One region of the Roseibium sp. R5 genome, then DNA from elsewhere that is predicted to be linked to it. Evidence: predicted binding sites of a transcription regulator. Region 1 holds the regulator's gene; each other region holds the start of a gene.
The links. Region 1 encodes PhoB, which activates phosphate uptake and scavenging genes when phosphate is short. Its sites were predicted from a motif close to TGTCATNNANCTGTCAT; they were not measured.
Positions count from the first base shown of each region.

Region 1 (7,304 bases):
AATCGATTTACGATAACGTAGCCTACGGCCCGCGCATTCACGGTCTGGCCCGGAACCGGGCTGAGCTTGATGACATCGTGGCCTCCAGCCTGCAAAAAGCGGGTCTTTGGGAAGAAGCCAAGGATCGTCTCGACGAACCTGGAACCGGCATGTCCGGTGGTCAGCAGCAGCGCCTGTGTATTGCTCGCGCGATTGCCGTTAGCCCGGAAGTGATCCTGATGGATGAGCCGTGTTCCGCTCTCGATCCGATCGCGACTGCCAAGGTTGAGGAACTGATCGACGAGCTGCGCGAGAATTACACGATTGTGATCGTAACGCACTCCATGCAGCAGGCCGCTCGCGTGTCTCAGCGCACTGCATTCTTCCACTTGGGAATTCTGGTTGAAGAAGGTCCGACACAGGATATCTTCACCAACCCGGTGGACAAGCGTACGCAGGACTACATTACCGGCCGCTTCGGTTAACCGGATTGCACATTTTTTCGAAGGGACACAGGATGTCTGAACATACAGTCACGGCTTATGATGACGAATTGAACGTCATGGCCGGCCGGATCGCTGAAATGGGCGGTCTCGCAGAAAAAGCATTTGCAGAAGCCGTTTCCGCCCTCGTGTCCGGCGACACCGATTTGGCGCGCCGCGTGATTGATCAGGATCGCCGTCTTGATGCGCTGCATCAGGACGTTGAGGAAGGCCTGATCGCAATGATCGTGCGCCGTCAGCCGATGGGGCAGGATCTGCGTGAAATCACGGCTGCCAGCCGGATCGCGAACGATCTGGAGCGTGTTGGCGATCTTGCAAAGAACGTTGCCAAGCGGGCAATCGCAATCGACAACGACATTCAGAGCAAGAAGCTGGCAATCGGCGTCGAGCACATGACCGAGCTGGCCCTCGGGCAGCTGAAAAAGGTTCTGGATGCCTACACCGGACGCAATGCAGAGGCAGCGCGCCACGTGCAGGAAGCTGATGCCGAAGTCGATGCGATCTACACCTCTCTGTTTCGCGAACTTCTGACGTACATGATGGAAGACCCTCGGGTGATCACCTCCTGCGTCCATCTCCTCTTCTGTGCGAAGAACATCGAGCGGATCGGCGATCATGCCACCAACATTGCCGAAAACGTCTTCTTCATGGTGACGGGCGAACGGCTTCCGGAAGACCGCACCAAGGTTGATGAAACCGGCGCTATGTGAGTTGCCAGAGCCAGCCTGAGCGGGCTGTGAAGCAGGAACTGTAAGCCGGCGCTTTGGTGCCGGCTGAGGGAATTGGAGTGAGAATTCATGCCGAAGGTCCTCATCGTCGAAGACGAAGAACCGTTGAGCCTTCTGTTGCGGTATAATCTGGAAGCGGAAGGATACGCCGTCGAGACCTGTGTCCGCGGCGACGAGGCGGAAATCCGCCTCCGGGAAACCCAGCCGGACCTTTTGTTGCTGGACTGGATGTTGCCCGGACTGTCCGGCATAGAACTGTGCCGGCGCCTGCGGGCACGCGAAGACACCGAGCGCTTGCCGGTCATCATGCTGACGGCGCGCGGCGAGGAAGCTGAGCGCATCAGAGGCCTGTCGACCGGAGCGGACGACTACGTGGTCAAACCGTTCTCAGTGCCCGAACTGATGGCGCGTGTCCGCGCGATCTTGCGGCGGGCAAGCCCGGAGGTGGTGTCCACGATGCTGCGCTCTGGCGATATCGAACTTGACCGGGAAACACACCGCGTCCGGCGCAGCACCAAGGAAATCCATTTGGGGCCAACAGAGTTTCGCCTTCTGGAATTCCTGATGACCGCACCAGGCCGGGTCTTTTCCCGCGAACAGCTGCTGGACGGTGTTTGGGGGCACGATGTCTATGTGGATGAACGCACGGTCGATGTTCACGTAGGCCGCCTGCGCAAAGCGCTGAACAAGGGCAAGGCGAAGGATCCGATCCGCACGGTGCGCGGGGCTGGGTATGCCTTCAACGACCAGTTCACGGCAGCCTGATCGAGACTTTCAAGACAAACAAAAAAGCAACGGTGTTGGTAGTCAAGCGGAGACCATCATCGTTTCTTTTAGCCTTGCATTGAGAATGATGATCATTTTTCGCATGACGGCGACGAGGGCGACCTTTGACGGTTTTCCATTTGTTTTGAGGCGTTTGTAGAAGGCCTTCATGACCGGATCAAAGCGGATGGCTGGCAGAGCTGCGACGTAGAGAGCATCTCGGATTTGCCGCCGTCCACCGGAGATCATGCGTTTGCCCCGCATGAGGCCGCTATCCTTGTTGAGCGGGGCCACGCCGACGAGCTTGGCGACCTGTCCTTTGGACAAGCTCCCCAGCTCCGGCAAGTCGGCCAGCAGGAAGCAAGCTGTTCTTAGACCGATGCCTTTGAGGGACATGAGAACATTGGCCCTTTGGGCAAGTGCCGGGTCCGACCTGATGCAAAGCTCCATGTCGTCGATAACAGCCTGGCGCTGATTGGTCAAAAAGCGCAGACTTTCTTCGATCCAGGCTATCGTCCTGCCGGTCTGCTTTTCCCTGCGGTTCTTTTCTTGAACGATCATATGGCTCAGTTGCCGGTATCTTTGAACCAGCTCCTTGAGCAGGGTCTGGGCCGCGGAGCTGGGAGTGAGGAGGCGTGTCTCCAGGCGTTGGCCATAGTCGGCCAGAATGAAGGCATCAATCTTGTCGGTCTTGGAGAGCTGGCCACAGGCCCGGGCAAATTGCCGGACTTGCTTGGCGTTCACCTTGGCAACTGGCCGGCCAACCGCCAGAAGGGCAGCCTCAACGGCACGCTCATAGCCGCCGGTCGGCTCCAGGATCAGCCGTTCTATCGAGTTGAACCGCATGAGAAAGGTCAGGAATGCATCGATCCCTTCCTCCGTGTTGGTGAAACTCGCACGCTGCTCATCGGGCAGAACGCAAACGTCAAACGTGGATTTTGATATGTCGATGCCGACAAAACGGCTAGCATAAGGCATGGCTTGGTCTCCCTTATACGCGAGCGCGAAGCTCTCTCAACGGTTCGACGAAGCCTCAAGTGTGTGAAGGGTTCTGCTTTTTTGCGAACGCAAGGTTCATGCCCGCAAGGGCTCAACCACTTCACACACCGTCATAAAGGTAAGGCCATACCTCAATGACAAAGAGGCCGGAGCATCAAACCATGCTCCGGCCTCATAATGTATAAGCCCGCCAAATCGGCGGGCTTTTTCTTGGGTATTTCGAGATCAGGAAGCCTGGGCAACACTGGTCTTGTTGTTGGCGCTCCGGCGGCGGTCTGCGACCGGCTGGTAAGCAATCTTGCAGTGGTAGGGGCAGTAGGGCACGCCGGCTTCGGATACTTGACCACAGAAGTAGAAGTCTTCTGTCGCCGGATCGCCGATCGGCCACTTACAGGTGCGCTCAGTTAGCGTCAGGATAGTCGCCCGCTTGGACATTGGAACAACATCAGCGATCGGTTCTGCAACGGGTTGAACCTCTGCGACCGGGGCTGGCGTCGGCTCCATCTTCAGCGCTGCGGTACCTTGGGTCTGCGGCTGTGTTTGCGGACGTTTCGGTGCCGATTGAGACGCCGGATTGGCCGTTGTGCGGGGACGGCGCGGTTTTGCGCTTGAGGAAGAAGACTTTGCGCGGCCGGAAAGACCAAGCCGGTGTACCTTGCCAATCACTGCGTTCCGGGTGACACCGCCAAGCTCACCCGCAATCTGGCTTGCGCTCAAACCATCGCCCCAGAGCTTCTTCAAAAGCTCAACCCGTTCGTTCGTCCAACTCATTGCCGCACCCCTTGCCAAGGCCAGTGACTGGCCAAAATCCCGTTATTGGACACGCGAACGCAAGTCCATTATGGCATATCTTGTGCCTCTATTTGATACGCCGCACGAGATGTCGTGTCTGATTAGTCAAAGGTTACAATAACGTTAATTTGTGAAGCAACCGTCAGGCTGCAGTGAGTTGGGGATGAACGGACTTTTCCCCAACAGATGCGAGGTCCTTGAGACTTTTACATAAAACAGCCCGAACCCCGGCAATGGCCATTTCCATTGACAGGCGGGGACCTCGGCAGTGTATAAGGATCTTGCAACGTGCCGCCGCTTTGGCGGCACATTGCGTTTTTGGCCTGTAATTTAAGGCGATGCCCCGGAGTTCCGACGGTCCGATACCAGTGGCGCTTCCGGCGGCCAAAGGAGACTAAAGAGGTATGTCCGCGTCCGCGCTTTTTGGAAACTACGCAAGATCGAACCTGTCATTCGATCACGGGGAAGGTGTCTGGCTTGTTACGAGTGACGGCCGACGATTTCTCGATTGCGGGTCCGGGATCGCGGTAAATTCGCTCGGACATGCTCATCCGCATCTGGTCCAGGCCCTTCAGGATCAGGCGGCCAAGCTGTGGCATATTTCCAATTTGCATCAGATGCCGGATGGCGCGCGGCTTGCGCAGCGCCTCACCGATGCAACATTTGCAGACAAGGTTTTGTTCGTGAATTCCGGCGCCGAAGCAATGGAAGCGGCGATCAAGTGTGCCCGGCGTTATCACTATGACCGCAATGAGCCGGACCGGTATCAGATCGTGACCTTCGAAGGTGCTTTCCATGGTCGGACACTCGGCACGATTGCAGCAGGTGGCCAGGCAAAATACCTCGAAGGTTTCGGACCTAAGGCCCCGGGCTTCGATCAGGTGCCCAGCGGGGACTTGGAGGCCTTGAAAGCCATGGTCGGTCCGCAAACCGCAGCGATCGCGATCGAACCCATCCAAGGCGAGGGCGGCATTCGGGAAGTCGACTACGAATTCCTGCGCGCTCTGCGCAAGCTTTGTGATGAAACCGGAGCCCTGCTGATCTTTGACGAAATCCAGACGGGTGTCGGCCGGACCGGAAAAATGTTCGCGCATCAGTGGACTGGCGTTGATCCGGATCTGATGGCCGTCGCCAAGGGCATAGGCAGCGGGTTCCCGATGGGCGCTTGCCTTGCGACCGAAGAAGTTGCGTCCGCGCTGGCACCTGGAACCCACGGCACGACCTTCGGTGGCAATCCGCTCGCTATGGCTGTTGGTAATGCGGTTTTGGACGTCATCCTTGCTGATGGTTTTCTGGAAGAGGTTCAAAAGAAGGGCCTCTCCTTCAAGCAAAAGCTTTCCGGGCTGGTCGATAGCCACCCGAAGGTGTTTGAGGCTGTACGGGGCAATGGTCTGATGCTCGGCATCAAGTGCACCGCGCCGGTGGGAGACTATGTCGCCGCCGCGCGCGAAGCGGGCATTCTTGCGGTCCCGGCCGGTGACAACGTCGTCCGGATCCTGCCGCCACTGACCATCTCGGAAGAAGAGATTTCCGATGCGGTTGATCGGCTGGAGAAGGCCGCAGTTGCCGTTGAGAGAAAGTTGTTGGAAGGAGCGGCCGAATGACCGCCAACGGAGCGTACAAAAACTTCCTGGATCTGACCCAATTCGAGGGCGATGATCTGCGCGCTATTCTGGAAACAGGAAAGAAGATCAAGGCAACCCGCAACGGCGTTCGCCGGGGTGAGGGGCCGCTGGCCGGCAAAGTTCTGGCCATGATTTTCGAACAGCCATCGACACGGACCCGCATTTCCTTTGACGTTGGGATGCGCGAACTCGGCGGCGAGACGTTGATGCTGACCGGTGCGGAGATGCAGCTGGGCCGAGGCGAGACCATCGCAGACACGGCGAAGGTGCTGTCCCGGTTCGTCGACGGCGTCATGATCCGGATCCTGGACCACGAAGCCCTCAATGAACTGGCTGAAAACGCGACCATTCCGGTGATCAATGGCCTGACAAAGATCTCGCATCCGTGCCAGATCATGGCAGACATCATGACTTTCGAAGAGCATCGCGGCGGCATCTCCGGGCGCAGCATTGCCTGGACCGGCGACAGCAACAATGTTCTGGCGTCCTGGGTTCACGCCGCACCGCGCCTGGATTTCGAACTGCGCATCGCGACACCAGCCGAACTGGCCCCACCGCAGGATCTGATTGAGACCGCCCGTGCCAAGGGTGGTTCCATTCTGGTTACCGACGACCCATATGAGGCTGTCAAAGGGACCGACTGTGTCGTCACCGATTGCTGGGTGTCGATGGGCGACGATGATGCCGAAAGCCGTCACAATCTGCTGAGCGCCTATCAGGTAAATGAGCGTCTGATGGCGGAGGCAAATGGTGATGCACTGTTTATGCATTGCCTTCCGGCACACCGCGGCGAGGAAGTCACCAACGAGGTCATGGACGGTCCCAACTCTGTCGTGTTTGACGAAGCCGAAAACCGGCTCCATGCTCAAAAGGGCATTTTGGCCTGGTGTTTCGGCGCAGCTTGAGGCGTAGCCAAAGTGGCATTAAATTTGGAAGAACTGGGCATCAAGCCCGCAGGGCTGGACGCTGTCCGGCCCTTTGCCGTGGAAGGACTGGATGTCCGCGGGCGCAGTGTTGCGCTTGGCCCCATCCTTGAGAAAATTCTTGGACGCCATGATTATCCGGAGCCGGTATCCCGGCTTCTGGCGGAAGCCATTGTCCTGACAAGCCTGCTCGGAACCTCTCTGAAGTTCGACGGGCGGTTTACACTCCAGACCCAGACGCAGGGTCCGGTGTCAATGCTGGTCGTCGATTTTGAAACGCCGGACGCAATCCGTGCTTGCGCAACGTTCGACGCAGAACGTGTTGCCGGGTTGATCGATGCCGGTGCTGCGACACCAGAGGCGCTGCTCGGGCATGGTCATCTGGCGATGACCATCGATCAGGGCAAGCACATGCAGCGCTACCAGGGCTTGGTCGAGCTGAATGGTATCTCATTGGAAGAAGTCGCGCGCCGGTACTTCGAGCGATCTGAGCAGATCCCGACCGAAGTCCGTTTGGCTGTCGGTGAACTCTACACCCGGCAGGACGGAGATGCGCCGGTCAAATCCTGGACAGGCGGTGGCTTGCTCATCCAGTTCCTGCCTGAAGCGCCGGAACGGATGCGTCCGGCGGACATTGATCCGGGTGATGCGCCGGCGGGAACCGTTCGTCACGAAATTGACGAAGATGATGCCTGGGTCGAGGCCAAGGCACTTGTCGATACGGTCCAGGATGTGGAGCTGACCGACCCTGAAGTCAGCGTCGAAACGCTGCTCTACCGGTTATTTCATGAGCGCGGCGTCCGGCTTTTCGATGCCCAGCCGATTGCCGACAAGTGCCGTTGCTCGCGCGACAAAGTTGCCAATGTTTTGGCAAACTTTAGCGCAGACGAAGTGGAAGAAGTCACAGTTGATGGCAAAATCGTCGTGACGTGCGAATTCTGCAGCACCACTTACGAATTTGACCGCTGAGAACACACTGCAGGCCGGGGA
Region 1 is NZ_CM146910.1:5,168,738-5,176,041, reverse strand. Features, by position in the region: gene pstB (phosphate ABC transporter ATP-binding protein PstB) at 1-464, shown strand, start outside; gene phoU (phosphate signaling complex protein PhoU) at 497-1,192, shown strand; gene phoB (phosphate regulon transcriptional regulator PhoB) at 1,280-1,975, shown strand; gene AC0J4F_RS24175 (IS110 family RNA-guided transposase) at 2,018-2,953, opposite strand; gene AC0J4F_RS24170 (GcrA family cell cycle regulator) at 3,200-3,745, opposite strand; gene AC0J4F_RS24165 (acetylornithine transaminase) at 4,171-5,370, shown strand; gene argF (ornithine carbamoyltransferase) at 5,367-6,296, shown strand; gene AC0J4F_RS24155 (Hsp33 family molecular chaperone) at 6,309-7,283, shown strand.

Region 2 (7,304 bases), 2.4 Mb from region 1:
ACAGCAGAGGCAGAAGCTGATGCCGACTGGGCTTTGGTTGAGCAAGAAGCAGATGCCGACGACGGCGCTGACCCGCTGACGGAGCTGACCGAGGCCGAACGACAGGCTCTGTTCAACTGATCGAACTTCACACTATCAAGAGACAAGGGCGCCCATTCCAGGCGCCCTTTTTCTTTGCCTCAGCAAAGCAAATGCCACGCTCGTTTCCGTGCGCGGCATATGTCGGAGAGTTTTAAAGGCATCGTCGGCAGACCCGGAGATCTACCAACGATGCCTCCCCTCTTTGTTCAAAGTTATCCGGCTTTGATCTTGTCAAAGAACTGGTTCGCTTCTTCGCTCAGACGCGCAGCCCTGTTCTTCAAGGTCAATGACGTTTCATGGATTGTCTCAACCGTGCCATCGACTGAATCGATCGACCCGCGCACAGCGGCGATCTCATCAGTAAAGCTCTGTGTGCCCACCGCGGCTATCTGAACTGCAGAAGAAATCTCCGCCGTTGCAGACGACTGCTGCTCCACAGCCGCTGCAATGCTGTTGGCGATCTCTGACAATTCGCTGATGATCGTGGTGATCCCGTCAATATCCTGGACAGACTGCCGGGTTGCCTGCTGGATCGCCGCAATCTGTTCGGTGATCTCTTCAGTCGCCTTCGTGGTCTGACTTGCAAGCTCCTTGACCTCAGCCGCGACCACGGCAAAGCCCTTACCCATTTCGCCGGCCCGAGCCGCTTCAATGGTGGCGTTCAGCGCAAGGAGGTTGGTCTGTTCAGCAATGTCAGAAATCAAGCCGATGACAGACCCCACCTGATCTGCAAAACCGGCCAGCTTGGTGACCGATTCATTGGTGTTCTGGGCGCCTTGAACAGCTTGCTGAGCCTTTTCACGTGAATGTCCGGCCTGACGCCCGATTTCAACAATCGAAGCGCTCATTTCCTCTGTTGCCGTCGCGCTGGACTGCACACCGCTCGCGGTCTCCGCGGAGGAAGTGTCCATGGTCTGCATGCGGGTTGCGATCGAGCCGGTCTCCCGGCTGAGATCGCGGGAAGAGTTCTCCAACTCGTCAGACGTAGAGCTCAACTCGCCGACCACACCGCTGAGTGAAGTCTCGAACGTGGCAATCGCGGACTTCAGCCCGTCTTCCCGGGCAACAGCGTCCGCCACCATTTTTTCGTGGTAGGTCGAAATTGCGATGTCCATGTCCAACATCACCAGTTTGGTGATCACAGCCATGACCTTAGAGCGCTTGGCAGCAGTCATCATCCGCTTGGTCAGCAGCACTTCGGAGATCTGGGTTAAGGCAAAGGAATACCCGCCGATGTACCAGCTCGGATCAAGACCAATGCGCACATGGGCCAATCCGATCCGGATGGAGCGCTCAAGGTACGCCTCGGTCGGTCCTTCATTGAACATGCGCTCCCAATGAGAGAGCTGCGCCGAGATCAGGCGGGCCTCCTGGTCTCCGATCATTGTCGACAGATGCGGGACTGTTTTTACATGGTCGTAAAATCCGTCCATGATCCTCGGCAAATGAGAGGAAAGTGTCGGCCAGATCGATCGCGCCAGTGTGCGGTCTTCTTCGGTGAAACGGAAAAACGCCAGCCTGCCCTTTAGCGTTTGGTTCTGCATATTGGCTCCATAAACCCTGCAAGCCAGTGCTGGTCCCCCTCAGGCCAACGCTGTCCCGCGAATCAACGTAACGCGCCCCTACTTGAGGCGGGTTTTGACGGAACACCAGGTATTCAATGCCAAGGAAGACAGGACGGCAGCATCAGCAGAGATGCATATCCCCACGTTACGTAACCTCCTGGTTTTGCTTCGCAATTCAGCAGACACCACGGTTATTTCCGCACCATCCTTTCTTTCGCGAATCCTCCGAAAAAGAACAGGACAGATATTATCCGCCTAATGGGTCAGCCACTAACAGCGCGTTAACGCGAAACAGCCTTAAACAACATCTTAGGGTCGATGTTTCCGCCCGTCAGTACGACACCGACGGTCCGCTCCATTAGGTCAAGTTTCCCGGACAGCAGTGCGGCCAACGCAGCGGCGCCGCCGGGTTCGACAACCAGCTTGAGCTCGGAAAACGCAAACGCCACAGCGTCCAGAACTTGCTCGTCTGTGACCGTAAATCCTTCCCCAGCAAATTGACGCAGGATCGAAAATCCGATCTCTCCGGGACTTTCAGAAAGAAGCGCATCACAGATCGAACCGGATTTGGCGGGATTGGACAGCAATGCCCCTGCCTCCAAAGACCGTTTGTAGTCATCGAAGAATTGCGGTTCGACCGTATGGAACACCGTTTCCGCGGAAGTGTTTGCAAGCGCAAGCGCAATCCCGCTGGAAAGGCCTCCACCACCTGTGCAAGCCAGGACATCATCCAACCGCACACCAAGGTCTTTTGCTTGCGCTGCCAGTTCCAGGCCAACGGTCCCCTGCCCGGCAATAACGGCAGGATCATTGTAAGGGTGCACGAACGTCGCGCCGGTTTCGGCGCAGATCTCGGCAGCGATCTTGTCGCGGTCTTCCGTGGCCCGGTCATAACTAATGACCGTCGCACCATATCCGCGAGTGCGTTCCAGCTTCACCTGAGGGGCATCGGCAGGCATGACGATCGTCGCCGGCATGCCAAAGATCTTGGCACTGGACGCGATGCCTTGCGCGTGATTACCCGACGAGCAAGCGACGACACCCTTGGCCCGGACGTCCGGGTCCAATTGCCTCAAGCAATTGTAAGCGCCGCGAAATTTGAAAGAGCCGCTGCGTTGCAGGCATTCGGGCTTGATCAACACACGCCCGCCAACACGCTCGTCCAGAGCGGGGTTGGTCAAGAGCGGGGTTTTGACAGAAACGCCCACCAGGGCATCAGCTGCCTCCAATACATCGTCGAAATTGACGGCTACGCTGCCGGAGGAAGGTCGTTCTGCTGTCGCGCCGGTCATGGTGGCCACCTCATTCAGGATCTGAGGTGGACAGGAGTACCGGCTACCCCATGGCCTGACAACTGCAACATTGTGAGGGTTACAAAATCCCGCAGCGCCAATATCTTAAAACTTCAGAGGCTATAAGATCACTCTGCCGCGTTGGCCTGTGCCACGCCGCCAACGGCGGCGATACAATTGTCCAGGAACTGCCGGCTGCTGGCTGCCCAAGTGTAATTGAGTGCAATGTTCCGGCAGTGGTCGCGCGGAATATCGAGAGCGGCTTCACATGCCTCCGCAAGGTTTTCGGACAAAACACCAGCGCCGGTATCGCCGATCACATCCAGCGGCCCCATAACCGGGTAGGCAGCAACCGGCACCCCGCATGCCAGCGCTTCCAGCATGACATTGCCGAACGTGTCGGTTAGAGACGGGAAGACGAAAACATCAGCGCTGGCGTAATGACGCGCCAGGTCTTCACCGGTTTTCGCTCCCGTGAAGAGCGTGTCGGTGTATTCCTTCTGCAGCGTATCCAGCTGAGGCCCATCGCCAACAACGACCTTTGAACCGGACAGTTTCAGGTCCAAAAATGCCTTGATGTTCTTCTCAATCGCAACGCGGCCAACATACATGAAGACCGGCCCAGGCAAATCCTGCGGCAGGACAGAACCCTCGTAGGGTTTGAAGAGATTTTCGTCGACCCCGCGCGACCAGCGCATCAAGTTCCGGAAGCCGCGGTCTCTCAGGTCGTTCTCCAGCGAAGTCGTTGCCACCATGCAGCCGTTGCCGGCGTTGTGGAAGCGGCGCATCCAGGCGTAAGACCAGGAAAGCGGCACCGGCATCCGGGCAGAAACATACTCTGGAAACCGTGTGTGATAACTGGTGGTGAACGGCTGTCCGCGCTTTTTAGCGATCCCGGCCGCAAGCAGGCCAAGCGGCCCTTCGGTCGCAATATGCAGGTGTTCGCAGTCGAACTCATCCATCATCCGCCGCACAGTGCCCTTGTGCGTCAAAGACAAACGGATTTCTGGATATGTCGGGCAAGGAAGTGTCTTGAAAGCCTGCGGGGTCAAAAACTCCATACGAACGCCCATGGCGCGGAGTTCGTCAGCTGTGCGTTCAAGCGAGCGCACGACGCCATTGATCTGCGGATGCCAGGCATCCGTGACAACAAGAATGGAACTCATGCGGCGACCGGAGCTTCCTGTGGCTTCGCCGTTTGGGCTCCGGTTTGGGCCTGTTCTACCCATCTGATCACCTCAAAGGTTCCATCATGGTGTTCGGCAACCGCAGTGCAGCTTTCAACCCAATCGCCAGTGTTGATGTAGTGAATACCGTTGACGTCACGGCTTGCTGCATGGTGGATGTGACCGCAGATAACACCGTCAACGCCCTGACGACGCGCTTCGTCGGAAAGAGCCTCCTCGAAGCGCCCGATGAAACTGACTGCATTTTTGACTTTCAGCTTCGCCCAAGCTGACAAAGACCAGTAGGTCAGGCCAAGCCGGCGGCGCACGGCGTTCAGCACGGTGTTGACACCAAGCGCTGTGACGTAAGCCTTGTCCCCAAAGAACGCGAGCCACTTGGCATGGCGGATCACCACATCGAACTGATCCCCATGGATCACCAGATACCGCCGATTGTCGGCGGTTTCATGGATGATGCTGTCGGTGACTTCCACACCGCCGAAGTGCGTGCCTAGGAAGCTGCGTAGAAACTCGTCGTGGTTTCCAGGAATATAGACAACTCGAGAGCCCTTGCGGCCTTTTCGCAGGATCTTTTGAACCACATCGTTGTGGAGCTGCGGCCAATACCAGGACCGCTTCAACCGCCAGCCATCCGCAATGTCGCCGACAAGGTAAATTGTCTCTGCGTCATTGTCCTTCAGGAAGTCAAGCAGAAGCTCTGCCTGGCACCCGCGAGTGCCAAGATGTACATCTGAAATAAACAAGGCCCTGTAATGCCGCGATGTCTCCGAAGTGGACATTGCACGTCTCCTAGATCCATTGGACCGCTATAGACGCGATTCAAGTTTCACTATTATGACAGACGGGGTTTGAGGCGGCCTGACGTTGCGTTTTCCTAAAGTCATTGGAGGATCTTTCCCTTAGCCGCGCCAACATATGCGTTTCAGCGCGCTCACTCAGGGCCTCACAATCATGCAGGTTCATCGCTTAAGGGATAGCCGCAGCGGGTTTCCTTTCATATGGTCTCGCAAACCTCACCTTCGAAATTTGGGAGATCGATCATGGATTTGGGATTGCGCGGCAAGTCGGCAATCGTGTGCGCATCAAGCCGCGGACTTGGCAGAGGTTGCGCAGAAGCGCTTGCAGACGCCGGATGTGACCTGGTGATCAACGGGCGCGATATAGATGCCCTGGAAGCAACCCGCGCGTATCTGACGGACACCTTTCAGGTCAAGGTCAGTGTCATCGCTGCCGACGTTTCAACACCGGAAGGACAAACCGCTCTCCTGACGGTCTGCCCGGAGCCCGACATACTGGTCAACAACAATGGCGGCCCGCCTCGCAAGGACTATACAGAACTCAATCGCTCTGCCTTGCTGGAAGGCGCCATCCAGAACTTCGTGACCCCGATCGAATTGATCCAGGCGGTCACCCCCGGAATGAAGGCCCGTGGCTTTGGCAGGATCGTCAACATCACGTCCTTGTCCGTGAAGATGCCGATTGAAGGCCTGGACCTTTCCAGCGGCGCCCGCGCCGGTCTGACAGCATTCCTGGCAGGTGTTTGCCGCCAGCTGGCTCCGCATGGTGTCACGGTCAACAATCTGCTGCCAGGCAAAATGGATACGGACCGGCTGAGGGGTGGGTTTGAACGCTCCGCACAACAGTCCGGTCAGACAGTGGACGCCATTCGCGCAAGCCAGGCTGCGGAAATCCCGGCACGCCGTTTTGGAACAGCCGAGGAGTTCGGCCAGACCTGTGCCTTTTTGTGCTCCACACACGCCGGCTACATCACCGGGCAGAACATTCTCATGGACGGCGGCCTTTACCCGGCAGCATTCTGACAAAAAGCCGGCCCGCGATCGCGGGCCGGCAGAATTTTCAAAACCAGTCTGGCAGCTGATCAGAACTTGATGCGAACTGAAGCTGTCAGGATGTCGACGGAAGAGTCGACGGAACCGGTCAGCGATCCCTTCGAAGCGCTGTAGTCCTGGTGACCCGGGACAAGGTTCAGATCGGTGTCTGTACCAAAGATATGCGTGTAGCCGAGATCAAACGAGAAGTGCTCGTTGAAAACGTAGGACGCACCGGCGCTTACCCAGATACGATCGTTGTCCGGAAGGCGCGCAGACCGGATTTGATCATCGATCGGTGACCACTCATACGCTGCACCGGCGCGGAAGGTCAGCTTGTCATTGAAGTCGTACTCACCACCGAGCGCGACGAAGTAGCCGTCATTGTAGTTGAACGGCAGCGTGGTCACGGTGGCGCCGGTCGCATCAGCCGTGATCTGCGGCTCTTTCAGGCGGCTCCAGTTTGTCCACTCGAAAGTACCGAGGACACGAATGTCGTCGGTGATGCTCTGCTTCGCCGAAAGAGTGACCATGTCCGGCGTTGCAAGTACGGTTTTCACGTTCGTGACGGCCGTCGTGAACGGGTTCGCCGGGTTCGGAGCAGCGATCGTGCCATCGATGTCGGTAAAGATCGCGGAGCGGTAACCGATGCCGATTTCCGTGGTCGCGGTTGGTTTTATAGTGACACCTGCCGTCATACCAACGCCAACACCGTCACCATCAAGCTGCTGACCCGGAAACAGGGTGGCGCCAGGAATAGACGGAGAGAACGACGCGTTCGTCAGACGAACATCCGCATACTGGATCTGCGGACCAATCGCGACGGAGAACATCTCATTGATCTTGTAGCCGACAACCGGGTTCAGGTTGATCGAGAAGATCTTTGAAGAGCGGTTATAGCCTGCACCGGTCCAGTTGCTGTCGTCCGGCTTTGTGGAAAGACCGAACGGACCATTAATCCCAACGCCAAGGTAGATTTTGTCGTTGAAGTTGTAAGACGTGTAGGACGCCGGGATCCAAGCATCGTGGCCGATATCACCGGTGTCAAAAGACGTCGTGATCAGACCGGTCGGCGTGGTCAGTGAATTCGGAACGGTGTTCGAACCGGTAATGTCGGACTTTGGAATGATGAAGGCGTTGTGAGCCTCAAATACGATCTTACCGTCCATCGACGTGATGGTTGCCGGGTTCCAGAACATGGACGAAATCGACGAACTGGATGTACCGTTACCGGCGAAGGAAGTCCCTTGGTAGTATGCGCTCTGCTCGCGCAGGGCGAAACCGCCCGCAGAGGCTGCACTTGCGACGATCGAGGCAGCAATGGCTGTCGACGTCATAAGTACGATTTTC
Region 2 is NZ_CM146910.1:2,723,310-2,730,613, reverse strand. Features, by position in the region: gene AC0J4F_RS12725 (protein phosphatase CheZ) at 1-120, shown strand, start outside; gene AC0J4F_RS12720 (globin-coupled sensor protein) at 294-1,625, opposite strand; gene AC0J4F_RS12715 (threonine ammonia-lyase) at 1,928-2,938, opposite strand; gene AC0J4F_RS12710 (glycosyltransferase family 4 protein) at 3,067-4,104, opposite strand; gene AC0J4F_RS12705 (UDP-2,3-diacylglucosamine diphosphatase) at 4,101-4,904, opposite strand; gene AC0J4F_RS12700 (SDR family oxidoreductase) at 5,166-5,945, shown strand; gene AC0J4F_RS12695 (OmpP1/FadL family transporter) at 6,005-7,304, opposite strand, start outside.
Region 2: a site for PhoB is predicted at 4,949-4,965, ahead of AC0J4F_RS12705 (UDP-2,3-diacylglucosamine diphosphatase). Genes of this name have one in related genera too.

Region 3 (7,304 bases), 2.3 Mb from region 1:
GTTCCTTGAGGACCGGGTCGGGGCATCGGCCGAGCATCAGCGCACCTATGCCCGTCAGGGAGATCCCGATTTTCAGGCCTTCCATCACGACCTTTACCGCGCTGTCGGTAAGGGGCGCTGGTGGGTCATGGAACAGCAGCCGGGACCGGTCAATTGGGCGCCCTATAATCCGGCGCCGTTGCCGGGCATGATGCGGCTTTGGGCCTGGGAGGCCTATGCCCATGGGGCGGAGGCTGTCTGTTACTTCCGCTGGCGGCAGGCCCCGTTTGCCCAGGAGCAGATGCACGCCGGCATGTTGCGGCCGGACAATGCCGATGCACCGGCCCTGATCGAGGCTCGGCAGGTCGCGGACGAATTGCGGGCCGCGCCGGATGTGTCTGTGCGCCAAGCACCGGTTGCCTTGATCTTCGACTATGACGCAGACTTTGCCTGGGCCACCCAGCCGCACGGTGCCGGGCTCAGCTATTTCCAGCTGGTGTTCGACGCCTACAAGGCATTGCGCAAGCTCGGGTTGTCCATAGATATTCTGCGTCCTGAAACCCGCGATTTCAGCGGCTACAAAATCGTTGCCGCACCCGGCATGATCACCATGCCGAACGATCTGAAGACCGCCCTTGCAGAGTGTGACGCGGAAGTGGTTCTTGGTCCCCGAACTGCAGCACGAGACGCGGATATGGTCATGCCGGTCCCCCTGCCGCCGGACATGCCGGGTCTGGATGTTACCGTTGCACGGGTCGAGAGCCTGCGTCCGGACATGCCAATGCCCCTCAAGGGGGGCGGGGTCTTTACCGGGTACCGCGAGGAACTGGAAAGCGCTGCCGAAACGCTATTCGAACTGGATACCGGAGAACCGGCTGCTGTCAGCTCCGATCATCTCACATACGTTGGCGGATGGTGTGATGATGCGGCTTGGCGACGGCTTTTTGAGCACCTTTGCGCAAAGGCGGACATACCGACCTTCGATTTGAAAGATGGCGTCCGGTGCCGCGACACCGAAGGCACGCGCATCTGGATCAACTATGGTGCAAAGGCTGCGGAAACGCCCGCCGGTCCAATCGCGGCGGCTGAGGTTCTGTTTGAAAAACTCTAGCAAACTAAAGTTGGCAGCCGATCGCTAACCCGACCGTCGAGAGATTGCCAATACAATCAAGCCTTGGTGGGTACCGCGCCTGGAAATACAATTTCGACGCTAGAGAGTGGCCAGCAGCCAGCATTGTATTCGATTGGGGTGCCGGTTGGATCGCAATTGATCGCAACCACTTCCAAAACGGGCGTGCGCGGACTGAGGTTCAGCCCATCCGCTTGCCGCGTCGTTGCAAATCCGCCCGCAATTCTTGTTTCGGCGCGCTCGTAGCGTTCGACACCGTGCGCTTTGTAAACCTCTGTCACTGAGCCCGTTTTGTTGTAGACGGCTTCGAAGTCCGGAAACCTCGCTGCCGGGAACTCTTTGGCGGTCAGATAAATTGGCTCGCCATCCAGAATGCGGCGTCTGAGCAGCTTAATGACTTGGGTTCCGGCCGGCAGTTCAAGGGCAGCTCCGCCTTCAAACGAGATATCGCCGCGTGTGAGGTTCAATGTCTCGGTGGTCACCCGATCCGGGGCGACCTTGAAACCGTCGGCGAACCTCATATTACTCTCAACTTCATAGCGTTCAGGTCTTTGGCGGACAAAGACGCCAACACCTTTTCTGGCGTGAAGATGACCTTCCTGCTGCAATTTGGAAAGTGCCCGGCGGATGGTGATCCGGCTGACTTGAAAGACTTCGGCGAGATGAACTTCTCCGGGAAGCTTGATGCCAGGTGCCAGCTCGCCATTTTCATACGCGAACTGAAGACGGTCACATATCTGCAGCCAGATGGCTTTTTCGCCTTTGGCTCGATAGGGTTCGCGCGCGAGAGTTCGAAACAATTCCAGATCGGTCACATCACACCTGGTGGCTTTGATTTCCTGAATTGAAGGTATATTTCACCCGGCCGTTGGCAATCACCATCCGGATGCTGCGGGTCTTTTTGTCCACCAGAATGCAATCCGCCCGCATTCCTTCTGCTATCTCGCCACGATCTGCCAGTTTTGCCGCCGTTGCCGCGTTTTTGGAGATGAGGTTCCATGCCTTCTCCAGCGGAAGAACACCGTCATCAACCAGTTTGAACGCAGCTGCCAATGGAGCTGGGTAATAGTAGTCCGATGCCAGAACGGTGCAGTGGCCGCACGCCACACTCTCCCTTGCGTCGATGGCGTTGTTCTGGGAACCGCCTCGTACGATGTTGGGAGCGCCCAAAACCACGTGTTCACCTTCTTCGGCAGCGCTTTTGGCAGTTGCAATGGTCATAGGAAACTCGGACACGGAGACGCCCAAGCGGCGGTGTTCCGTGCGGGTTTCCGGGGTTAACTCGTCATGTGCGAAGACGGAGCAGCCAGCATCCCGAGCTCCTGCGCAGATGGCTTCGATCGCAGCTGGGACCTCGTTGCGCCGTTCCCATACCTGGTTGATCAGGGTCTTGCACTGGTCTTCTGAAAGACCGGACCTGCCGGCCATCCGGCTGATCTTCGATGAGGTTTTCGGCAGGTCCAGATAGGCGGTCGTGTGATCGTTGAGTGACAGAACGGACTTGGGGTCGTCCTGAACCCAGTCAATCATGTCCTGGACATGGTTCAGTGCAAAGGTTTCCCACCGGATGTTCAAATGCATGTCTGAGGAAAAGGTCCCCCGCAGGGCTTTCAGGTGCATTCGGAAATTGGCGGCAGCCTCATAGCTGCGCAAGCCCGGTTCCCAGGAAACAGTCAGCCCATGATAAGCGGTGGTAATGCCATTGGCGATCAACTGCCGGTCAACATCCGCCAGCGCAATTGGAAGCGGGAAGTCGACATTCGGCCGCGGCTGTATTGACCGTTCAAAAGCATCCCCGTGTACATCTATGATACCAGGGAGAACATAGCAGCCCGATGCGTCAATTGTTTCGCTAAAATTCTTTGATGAATCAACGAAAACGCCCGAGTGAATGTAAACCGGCTCACAAATGAATTCATCGTTTTTCAGAGCGTTGCCACCAAGAATACTTATGGAAGTCAATTTCGAACCCTCGAATATTTTAACAATAGGGCGGCTACGTCATGAAACCGTTATCGACGGAGATCTATAGGGAGGCTGTATGACACTCCTGTGTACACAGGAATAGCCATTGGAGAATTCAACATGCTTCGTTCTGCCATTGCTGCAGCTGCAATGATTTTCGCGCTCCCTGTTGCCGCTGAACCTGTTCGTTTTGCGGTCACCGACATCGAAGGCCTGGAAGCCCTGCAGCAGGAATTTTCTGCCTTTGAAAAGGCTCTGGAAGACACAACAGGTTTGGACATCGAACTGTTTCCGGTCAGCTCCCGCACGTCCGCCGTTGAGTCCATGAACCAGAATAAGGTCGATCTGGTTCTGACCGGTCCGGCTGAATATGTCGTGATGAAGGAACTGACCAACGCGGAAATCGTGGTTGCTTGGCAGCGTCCCAACTACTTCGCCCAGATCGTGGTGATGGCAGAAGGTGAGATTGACGGGCCACAGGACCTCAAGGGCAAGACCGTGACTTTCGGGAGTGTCGGCTCAACGTCTCAGCACCTTGGCCCGGCGCAGGTTCTCGCTGACTTCGGTCTTGCTTACGGCACTGACTACACGCCGCAGATTATTTCCCGCAACGTGGCCATCGAAGCTCTGATCCGTGGCGATGTACAGGCTGTTGGCATGAACGACAGCCACTTGCGCCGCATTCGCGATGCGTTCCCTGGCGAAGCCTTCAAGGTCATTGCCCGGGGCCGTGATCTTCCGAACGACATCCTGGTCGCTCGTCCGGACATGGATCGTGATGCTTTGGAAAAAATCAAGACTGCGTTCCTGGAAAACAGCGGAGCGCTGATGGCTGCTGTTCTGAAGGGCGAAGACAACCAAAAGTATGGTGGTGGCTTCTTCCTGACCGGCGTGAACGATGAGAACTACAACTACGTTCGCGACATGTACCAGACCATTGGTGTCGACACCTCTTCATTCGTTGGTGACTAACCTCCTCTTGAAGATAGCGGGAGCGCGGGCGATCGCGCTCCTTTCCGGTGCTGTCGCTGTGTCTTGCACCGAAAATTGACACAGAGAATCCTGAGGACCGCGCGGTGCTTCACACGCCTCTCGCCGATACCAAAGATGTTGCGATTGCAACGTCGGCACTTAAGAAACAGTACAAGAATGGCCAGTTTCCGGTCCTGAAGGGCGTCAACTTGACCATCCGCCACGGCGAGCGTGTCGCATTGATCGGCTCCAATGGCAGCGGCAAATCGACTTTGTTGAAGTGCCTTATCGGGTTGCATGCTGTGAACGAGGGATCAGTCCAGACACTGGGTGAAACCTTTGGCTCCATGCCGACCGCTGCGCAGCGCGCACAATTGCGCAAGCAGACCGGTTTTGTCTTTCAAAAACACTGTCTGGTGAAACGGCACTCGGTTTTAAGCAATGTTGTCCACGGCATGCTGGGTTTGCCCGGCAGTTGGCGCGCCTTCAATCAGGCGACGGCGCCTTCGAGTTGGCGCGCGAAAGCGATGTCAGCCCTTGAGGATGTTAATCTGGCCGAGAGGGCGCGGAACCGGGCTGATGCGTTGTCAGGAGGGCAGCAACAGCGTGTTGCAATTGCGCGCGCAATCGTGCGTGGGCCACGGCTGATCATTGCCGATGAGCCGGCCGCCAGCCTTGATCCTGTATCTGGTTCAGAGGTCATGCGCCTATTCTCTGAACTTGCTCAGGCGCACGGGATTACCTTGCTCTTCACCAGCCATGACATGGACCACGCTGCGGCGTATTCCGATCGGATCGTGGCTCTGAAAAATGGGCAAATCCTGTTTGACAAAGCCTCGCGCGAAGTCTCTGACCAAGACCTTCGGGACACATTCCAATGAGTGGTGTGTCCCCAGACCTCCGGTCCCGTTTTTCTGGAATGTCGTCGATCAACTTCGTGCTGATCCTTGTTGTTGCGGCGATTGTTCTGAGTTCCATCAACTCTGTTGCGCCATCACTTGGCCAATTGGCGGATGGGTTGCCGAGTATGATCAACCTGCTTGACCGCATGTGGCCGCCCAACACGGACGCCAATTTCCTGACGCGGGTGGGAATGCGCCTCGTCGAGACATTTCAAATTGCCTTGGCGGGTGCCGCGATCGGGATTGCTCTCAGTCTGCCGATTGGATGGCTGGCTGCGAAAAAAGTGTCTCCCATCGGTCCGGCATTCTGGCTGGTGAAAGCTATCATTTCTCTACTTCGGACTATCCCCGATCTGGTTTGGGCGCTTTTATTTGTGGTGACAGTCGGGCTGGGCGCCGTTGCCGGCACCATGACGATCGTTGTCGACACAATCGGGTTTTGCGGCCGGTTTTTCGCGGAAGCCATGGAAGACGCCGACAAGGAGCCGCAGGAAGCGCTCGCAGCGATCGGTGCCAACAAGGTGTCTATCCTCATGGGTGGAATATTGCCGGATGCCGCACCATCAATGATCAACACAGCCCTGTTTGCGTTGGAAAAAGCTGTCCGGTCTTCCGTCGTTTTGGGTCTTGTCGGTGCTGGCGGGATCGGTCAGGAATTGAAGGCGGCCTTCGATCTCTTCCAGTACAAGAATGCGTCCGCGATTATTTTGGTGATCTTCGTGATCGTGCTCGTGATGGAATTCATAACCGACTGGCTGCGCAGCAAACTGCAGTAGATCCGCTGCGCTTCAGGGGCATTCCAAATCATGTTGGATGCCAAGCGCAAACCGCTGGGAAGCATGAACCTGCTGCTAGGTGCCCATCGAGTGAGGGTGATCTGCCCCAGCGATTTTTTGATTGCGGCTGGCCGGACGTGTTTCGCATAGAAGCAAGACAATTGCCGGCCAGCGCTCACAAAGTGTCTGTTTGTACCTACTGATTGCTCATGGCTTTCAGCGGAGGTCCAACCTCATCCGGGATCGGGCAGGCATAGGGGTCTTTGGCCAGCGTCACCTTGTGTGCATCAATGGCCTGGTTCAAAACACCAGCGTCCTCAAAGAGATCAACCGCTGTGCCTGCCATAATCTTTGCAGCGTGGACCATGCCCTTGTGTGCAGCCGGTGCCTTTCCTTGTGCGGTCAGCTGCCATGTGTGGAACGGAGTGCCAACTGCACAGGTGGCAACGCGGGCTTGAACGGTCGGCACAGCCCAGCTTACATCGCCAACATCGGTGGACCCTTCTCCACCTTCGCTTTGGCGATCCAGCGGGGCAACGAAATCACACAGCGCGAGATCTGGATCAACTTCTGCCCCAATGCGGCGGAACGAGACGTTGATATTGTCCTCACTGAGCGTCTCACGGATCTTGTTTGCAAAGATGCGGTCTGTTTCATCGAAACCAGGGGCGCCCAACCGGTCCAGATTGCGCTGCATGGTTTCTTCCAAAGGGCGGTTGCCAAGCAGATTGGAGACGCCACTAACAACACTGGTCTCGACTGTTGTCTCGGTCATGAGCGCTGCACCTTCGGCAATTTTGCGCACCCGCCCGATAAGGTCGCGCAGTTCTTTGAGGTTCCGCGCCCGCACCAGCTGGCGCACGGTTGCCTTGGACTGGACGACGTTGGGCGCAATCCCGCCGGCATCCAGATAGGCGTAATGTACCCGGGCATCGTCTGGCATGTGCTCGCGCATGTAATTTACGCCCACGTTCATGAGTTCGATTGCATCGAGAGCACTGCGGCCAAGTTCAGGGGCACCGGCCGCATGAGCCGCGCGGCCATGGAAAGTGAAATCGATCCGCGTGTTTGCAAGGGATTTGGCTTCGTTGACCCCGGTGAAGGTAGCCGGATGCCAGGAGATTGCTGCATCGACGTCGTCGAACAGACCCGCGCGGACCATGAAGGTTTTGGCAGCGCCACCTTCCTCGGCGGGGCAGCCGTAGTAGCGCACACGTCCTTTGAGCCCGCGTTCTGCCAGGTAGTCCTTCACAGCAGAGGCCGCCATCAAGGCCGCGGAGCCGAGAAGGTTGTGGCCGCACCCATGCCCGGGGCCGCCAGCCTCGACCGGCTGATGTTCGGCAACACCAGCAACTTGACCAAGTTCGGGAAGGGCGTCGAACTCGCCCAAAATGGCAATGACCGGACCTTCATCGCCTGCTTCGCCCACGATCGCCGTTGGAATGCCGGCGACACCTTCTGTGATCTTGAACCCTTCCTGTTCCAGCATTTTCTTATGCTCAGCAACGGACTTGAATTCGGTATAGGCAATTTCCGGCAGGTCAAAGACACGGTCGGAAAGGCCGATGTAGTCCTCCCGGC
Region 3 is NZ_CM146910.1:2,240,045-2,247,348, forward strand. Features, by position in the region: gene AC0J4F_RS10365 (beta-galactosidase) at 1-1,090, shown strand, start outside; gene phnF (phosphonate metabolism transcriptional regulator PhnF) at 1,147-1,923, opposite strand; gene AC0J4F_RS10375 (alpha-D-ribose 1-methylphosphonate 5-triphosphate diphosphatase) at 1,925-3,070, opposite strand; gene AC0J4F_RS10380 (PhnD/SsuA/transferrin family substrate-binding protein) at 3,194-4,045, shown strand; gene AC0J4F_RS10385 (phosphonate ABC transporter ATP-binding protein) at 4,150-4,926, shown strand; gene phnE (phosphonate ABC transporter, permease protein PhnE) at 4,923-5,723, shown strand; gene AC0J4F_RS10395 (M20 family metallopeptidase) at 5,920-7,304, opposite strand, start outside.
Region 3: a site for PhoB is predicted at 3,108-3,124, ahead of AC0J4F_RS10375 (alpha-D-ribose 1-methylphosphonate 5-triphosphate diphosphatase). Genes of this name have one in related genera too.

Region 4 (7,304 bases), 1.7 Mb from region 1:
ACGTCCCCGTTGGCAAAGCCTTCGTGGCGGCAAAGCGCAGCCAGGAACCCGGCGTTGGTCACGCAACCGGCAACTTCCGTCGCCTCCAGGCTGGCGAGCAACTTGCCAAGCGCGGCATCACGCGACGGACCGTGCACGATCACCTTCGCGATCATCGGATCATAGAAGGGGGAAATCTCGTCTCCTGCCCGGACGCCGCTGTCGACGCGGGCCTGGGTTTCGGGAAGAACGAGGTGCTCCAATGTGCCAATCGCTGGCAGAAAGCCCTTAGGTGCATCTTCTGCATAAAGGCGGGCCTCAAAAGCCCAACCGTTGATCGAAAGTTCCTCTTGCGCCTTTGGCAGAGGCTCTCCGGAAGCAACACGCAGCTGCCACTCGACGAGGTCCTGTCCGGTGATCAGCTCTGTTACCGGGTGCTCAACTTGCAGACGGGTGTTCATCTCCATGAAATAGAAGCGGTCGGCCCGCAGACCTTCGGAGACGTCAACGATGAATTCGATGGTGCCGGCACCGGAATAGTTGATCGCCTTGGCCGCCTTAACGGCCGCCTCACCCATGGCCGTGCGCATCTCTTCCGGCATGTCGGGGGCCGGAGCCTCCTCAATGACCTTCTGGTGGCGGCGCTGCAGCGAGCAGTCACGCTCAAACAGATGCACCGCGTTGCCGTGATTGTCGCCGAAGACCTGGATTTCGATGTGCCGCGGTTTGGCGACATATTTTTCGATCAGGACTCGGCCATCGCCAAAGCTCGCCTCACCTTCGCGCTGGGCGGACTTGAGCGCGGAGATAAAGTCTTCCGCCCGTTCAACCTTGCGCATGCCTTTGCCGCCGCCGCCAGCGCGCGCCTTGATCAGAACCGGATAGCCGATCTTGCCTGCCTGGATCTGCAAGAAACCAGGGTCCTGGGTCTCCCGGTGGTAGCCCGGCACGACCGGAACGCCAGCCTTTTCCATCAGTGCCTTGGCGGCGTCTTTCAGGCCCATGGCGCGGATGGCATTTGCGCTCGGGCCGATGAAGGTGATCCCGGCCGCGTCCAGCGCGTCAACGAAGTCAGGGTTTTCCGACAGGAAGCCGTATCCCGGGTGGACCGCCTCTGCGCCGCTTTGCTTGCAGACCTCGATGATCTTGGCGATCTGCAGATAGCTCTCGGAGACAGGAGCCGGGCCGATGCGGTACGCTTCGTCGGCCATCGCAACGTGTTTGGCGTTTGCATCGGCGTCGGAATAGACAGCCACGGTTTTAACGCCGAGGTTGCGGGCTGTTTCCATGACCCGGCAGGCGATTTCGCCACGGTTGGCAATGAGGATTTTCTTGAACATTGTCAGATGCCTTCCGTCTTAAGGTCTTCAATCACTTTGAAACGTTCGCACACAAGCATCATTTCCGGATCAAAGCCGCCATTGCGCTCGAAATAGCTTTGGTGATCTTGTCGCCAGCCTTCGAGTGTGTCGTTTTCCCCTTCTGCAAGTGCAAAGTCCGCCGACACATCGCAAAAACGGGTTTGGGTCAGTTCGAGCGTTTCAACGACAAGCGCCGGAGACCCGTCCCAGTTGAGAACGATGTCCGTGCGTCCGACCTCGGGCATGGCTTCGCCGCCGTCTGCAAAGTCGCGCAGAGCACCACAGGTCGCGGTCTTTTTGCCGGAGCGGACCAAGCTGATCAGAAAACTGCTGAGTTCGGGTCCGTCGCCGAACTTGAAGGTTTCTGCCCCCGGATATTTCTTTTTGAGTTCTTCCAAGGTCATCACATCACATCCGGAACAGGCCAAACTTGGTGTCTTCGATCGGGGCATTGAGCGCCGCCGACAATGAAAGACCCAGAATGTCACGGGTTTTGCGTGGGTCTATGATGCCATCGTCCCAAAGCCGGGCTGAGGCATAGAGCGGGTGCCCTTGTTCCTCGAATTGGTTGATGATCGGCTGCTTGAATTCGGCTTCGTCTTCCTTGGACCAGCTGCCGCCCTTGCGCTCGATGCCGTCGCGGCGAACGGTTGCCAGAACGCCGGCGGCCTGTTCCCCGCCCATGACGGAGATGCGTGAGTTCGGCCACGTCCACAGGAACCGCGGCGAATAGGCCCGGCCGCACATGCCGTAGTTGCCAGCACCAAAAGATCCGCCGACCAGCATGGTGATTTTCGGAACCTTCGTCGTGGCAACGGCGGTCACCAGCTTGGCGCCATCCTTCGCGATCCCGCCGCTTTCGTATTTCTGGCCGACCATAAAGCCAGTGATGTTCTGCAGGAATACCAGAGGCACCTTGCGCTGGGAGCAGAGTTCGACGAAATGCGCGCCCTTGACCGCGCTTTCGGAGAAGAGAACGCCGTTGTTCGCGATGATGCCGACCGGCATGCCGTGAATATGGGCAAAGCCGCAGACCAGCGTGGTGCCATAACGGGCCTTAAACTCGTCGAATCTTGAGCCGTCAACAGTGCGGGCAATGACCTCGCGGATATCATAAGGGGTCTTCAGGTCCGCCGGGACGACGCCGTGGATTTCCTCCGGATCGTAGAGCGGATCTTCCGGTGTCTGCAGTGCGAGCTGCGAGGCTTTGGTTCGGTTGAGGCTTGCGATGGACCGGCGTGCGATAGCAAGCGCATGGGCATCATCACGCGCAAGGTGATCGGCGACGCCAGACAGTCGGGTATGGACGTCACCGCCGCCAAGGTCTTCTGCGGAAACTTCCTCGCCGGTTGCCGCTTTCACCAGAGGCGGACCGGCAAGGAAAATAGTGCCCTGGTTCTTGACGATGATGGTTTCGTCCGACATGGCCGGAACATAGGCCCCGCCAGCCGTGCAGGAGCCCATCACGACCGCGATCTGGGCAATGCCTTTCGCAGACATGTTGGCCTGGTTGAAGAAGATCCGGCCAAAGTGGTCACGGTCCGGGAACACCTCGTCCTGGTTGGGCAGGTTGGCACCGCCGCTGTCGACCAGATAGACGCATGGCAAGTTGTTCTGCTCGGCGATTTCCTGGGCGCGCAGGTGCTTTTTCACGGACAATGGATAGTAGGTACCGCCTTTGACCGTCGCGTCATTGGCAAGGATCATGACGTCCTGTCCTTCGACCCGGCCAATACCCGCAATCATACCGGCCGACGGTGCTGCGCCATCATACATGTCGTGGGCGGCCAGCATGCCGACTTCCAGAAACGGCGAGCCCGGATCGAGCAGGCGGGAGACACGTTCGCGCGGCAGGATTTTGCCGCGGGAGACATGGCGCTCACGGGCGGTTTCGCCGCCGCCGTCCAGCGCTGTTTGTGCAGCGGCCTTGATTTGCGCCATGGCGTCTTCATGCGCGGCCTTGTTGGCGGTGAACTCGGCGCTCTTGGGCGATAGGCTCGATTTGAGAATGCTCATGCCATCCGGTCTCCGGTGTCTGGATTGCCAGGATTATCGTTCGTTTCTGGGGCGATGCTTTTGCGCACCATGTTCAGGTAAAGCGTTTCGATCTCTTCTTTCGACAGATCGCCGCCGGGCCGGTACCAGGCCGGAATGCCGGTCAGCATGGCGATGATCGCACGTGTCGTCACTTTGGCGTTGTCGATGTAATAGCGGCCGCTTGCTGCGCCTTCGGTCAGGATATCCGTAAGAATGGTTTCATAGCGCCGGCGCTCGGCCTCGACGATCGCGAAGTTCTCGGCATCAAGGCTACGCAATTCCATATAGGCGATGAAGACTTCATCTGCGCGTTCCAGGTGATACCGGATGTGAAATCGTACAAAGCGTTCGATCGGGTCGGTTTCATCCGGGAAATCTGCAGTGTCCCAAGCCGCCAGCAAGTCGGCCATGTGGCTCAGCATCAAGTCTTTCAAGATGTGCTGCTTGGTGGGGAAGTGATTGTAGAGTGCACCCGGCTGAACGCCGACCTGGGTTGCGATGTCCCGCATGGATACAGCCGCGTATCCTGACGCCGCAAAGAGCCGTAGGGCCGCTTTTCGAACCTTTTCTGCAGTTTCCTGGCCGCGTTGCCGCGGCTGCGGGCGTGCTGAAAGCGCCATTACGTCTCCTCCACTTTCATCATATTAATGAACGTTCATTCATTTAGCAAGCGGATTCCGAGGTATGGACTTTGACGGAGCGCATTGCGACGGTCCATCGACTGACGCTACTGTCAAACTCCTGTCATGGATTTCGGGCTCTCAGTGCAGGTGAGACGCGTTTAAATTATGCATAAGGAACAGTCGGATGAGTGAGGACGCCAAGACCTGGGTGGAAAACGAGTGGGCCGACAGCATGGATGAAGAGCTCGAGATGGAAATCGATGATTTCCTGATCGCCAAGGATCTTCAATACATTGCTGGCAAGAAGCACAAGTCCCCCCTCGACCGGAAAACCTATTTCCATGAGCTGTTGATGCTCCAGGCCGAGCTGGTCAAGCTGCAGGACTGGGTTCAGCATACCGGCGAAAAGATCGTTGTGATATTCGAAGGCCGGGATGCTGCAGGCAAAGGCGGTGTGATCAAGCGGATCATGCAGCGCCTTAACCCGCGGGTGGCCCGTGTTGTTGCCTTGCCGGCGCCGTCAGACCGCGAAAAGAGCCAGTGGTATTTCCAGCGTTATGTGCCGCATCTGCCGGCGGCTGGTGAGATGGTGCTGTTCGATCGCTCCTGGTACAACCGGTCCGGCGTTGAACGCGTGATGGGGTTTGCGTCAGAAGATCAGGTCGAGGAATTTTTCAACGACGTTCCGGAATTTGAGCGCATGCTGGTCCGATCCGGCATCCGGCTGATCAAATACTGGTTCTCCATCACCGATGAAGAGCAGCAGCTGCGCTTTCTGATGCGCATTCATGATCCGTTGAAGCAGTGGAAGCTGTCCCCTATGGATCTGGAATCCCGCGTGCGTTGGGAAGACTATACCAAGGCCAAGGAAGAGACGTTCGAGCGGACCAACATTCCCGAAGCGCCGTGGTTCATCGTGGAAGGGAACGACAAGAAGCAGGCCCGCCTCAACTGCATCAGCCATCTCTTGTCGATGTTGCCGTACGAAGACGTGCCGCATGATCCAATTACCCTGCCGGAACGCCGGTTTAACCCGGACTACGAGCGCAAAGTTCTGCCGGAACACCTTTACGTGCCTGATAAATACTGATTGTTTTGGTAGAAGAAATTGGCAATCCCGGCCATTGGCCGGGATTTTTGTTTGAGGTGCAGGAGACAAACATGAGCGGCACGAAGCAAATCCGGTGGGGCGTTCTGTCAACGGCAAAAATTGGCCGGGAGAAGGTCATTCCTGGGATAAAATCGTCCCAGACCGGACATGTTGCTGCTATTGCTTCCCGTGGCCTCAAGCGTGCCCAAGACGCGGCCGATCAGCTTGAAATTCCCAAAGCCTATGGGAGCTACGAGGACCTTCTGGCCGATCCGGATATCGATGCGATCTACAATCCGCTTCCAAACCATTTGCATGTGCCTTTGACCCTGCAGGCGGCAGCTGCCGGAAAACATGTCCTGTGCGAGAAGCCGATTGCCCTCAACGCGGACGAGGCACGTCAGCTTTTGCGTGCGCAGGAAGGCCGGTTGATTGCCGAAGCCTTTATGGTGCGGGCCCATCCGCAATGGATCAGAGCTCGTGATCTGGTCCGGTCCGGAGAATTGGGCGAGTTGAAAGCAATCCAGGGATTCTTCAGTTACTTCAATGCGGATCCGGCGAACATCCGAAACAATGCCGACATAGGTGGCGGCGCGCTGCTCGATATAGGGTGTTACACGATGCTGGCCGGCCGGTATTTCTTTGACGCTAAGCCGCACCGTGTTGTTGCGCTGATCGACCGGGATCCGGAATTCGGAACCGACCGGACAACGAGTGCCATGCTGGACTTCGGGCAGGGCCGTCATTTGAGTTTCACCGTGTCCACCCAATTGACGCCGCACCAGCGTTTCCAGCTTGTTGGAACGAAGAAGCGGCTCGAACTACTTATTCCCGTCAACGCGCCGCAAGGTGGCGTTACTGAATTGAGGCTCGATGACGGGTCAAAGCTCGGAGATGGGTCCGCGGTGAGCGAAACCATCGCGCCCTGTGATCAGTATGCCGAAATGGCAGATGTCTTTGGCCGTGCCATTCTTGGTGAAGTACCCCTTCCTTATGGAGTCGAGGACGCAATCCAGAACATGGCTGTTCTGGATGCGTTGTTTCAATCCGCTAAGGACGGTGGTTGGGTGTCTCTCAGCTAGAGCACCTAAGCCAAAGGCTCGAAGTGATATCCGCCGCTGCCGGTTGCCGTCAGCATACCGAAACTCGGAGTTTCAAGATGGGTTGCTGCAAAAGGGATTTGTTCGGCGGCGAGTTCTGCAAACAGGGTTTTCCGGGTTTCTGCCGCTGTCTCAGGCGCGCTGTCCAAGGCATAGTGGACGTCAGGATTAGCAAACTGCAGAACGCCGGACACCAAGGCATCCCCCAGCAGCATCACCTGTTTGCCGCCACTTGAGATCCTGACGACCTGATGGCCGGGCGTGTGTCCGGGGGCACTCGTGACATGAATTCCATTTTCCAGGTCCGCATTCCCGTCATGAAGCTTGATTTGGGAGGCGATTGGGCGCGCTAAGAATTGGATCAGTTGGACGATGGGTTTTTTGTCGTCCGGCACGGCCTCCGCCAGGGTTTCGTCGGTCCAGAACGCCCACTCGCTGTTCTGCAGGTGGACAGTTGCATTGGGAAACAGGCTTTGACCGTCCGCAACCAGGCCGCCGATGTGGTCGGCGTGCATGTGAGTCAGAATGATGTCTGTGATGTCGTTGGCCGCGTTTTTTAGGGAAGACCCCGATTCCGTGATGAACCCGGTCTCGGGAAAACGCGCTTTTAGCCAAGTTCCGGACCCGGCATCCACGAGTACTTTTTTGGGTCCGGCTTGGATCAGCCAGCATGTTGCGCCAAATCGGGTGGTCGGACTGACCGCCTGGATCTCTTCATCGCTTGCATTGGAGAAATAGGCGGCAGGAATATCGAGGTGGCCATCTGTAAGTGGCGTGATGGCGATGTCGCCGACGTTCAGAGGGCTTGTGGTGCTAGCAATAGACATGAGTGCTCCATGAATTTCCATTGCACTTGAATGTAGAGCAGGCCCCGATGGGTACGATTGGCGCAAATGACAAATCTTGTGCTAGATACGCCAGATGGTGGCACGCTCCTACAGTTTGGCGATTTTGGCTTATCCGGGATGTCTTTAATCGGCCGTCCTGGGGCTTCAGGATGTGCTTGGGTATGCCGCAAATATGTCGGAGCATTCGGTTGCCGTTGAAACGATCTCGACCTTTGAGCCGGGGGGCCGTTCGTTCGACGGACTGATCCTGCCGCCCTCTGCGGCGG
Region 4 is NZ_CM146910.1:1,599,019-1,606,322, forward strand. Features, by position in the region: gene AC0J4F_RS07490 (acetyl/propionyl/methylcrotonyl-CoA carboxylase subunit alpha) at 1-1,319, opposite strand, end outside; gene AC0J4F_RS07495 (ASCH domain-containing protein) at 1,322-1,744, opposite strand; gene AC0J4F_RS07500 (carboxyl transferase domain-containing protein) at 1,749-3,356, opposite strand; gene AC0J4F_RS07505 (TetR/AcrR family transcriptional regulator) at 3,353-3,997, opposite strand; gene ppk2 (polyphosphate kinase 2) at 4,185-5,090, shown strand; gene AC0J4F_RS07515 (Gfo/Idh/MocA family protein) at 5,162-6,172, shown strand; gene AC0J4F_RS07520 (MBL fold metallo-hydrolase) at 6,178-7,017, opposite strand; gene AC0J4F_RS07525 (GlxA family transcriptional regulator) at 7,211-7,304, shown strand, end outside.
Region 4: a site for PhoB is predicted at 4,109-4,125, ahead of ppk2 (polyphosphate kinase 2). Genes of this name have one in related genera too.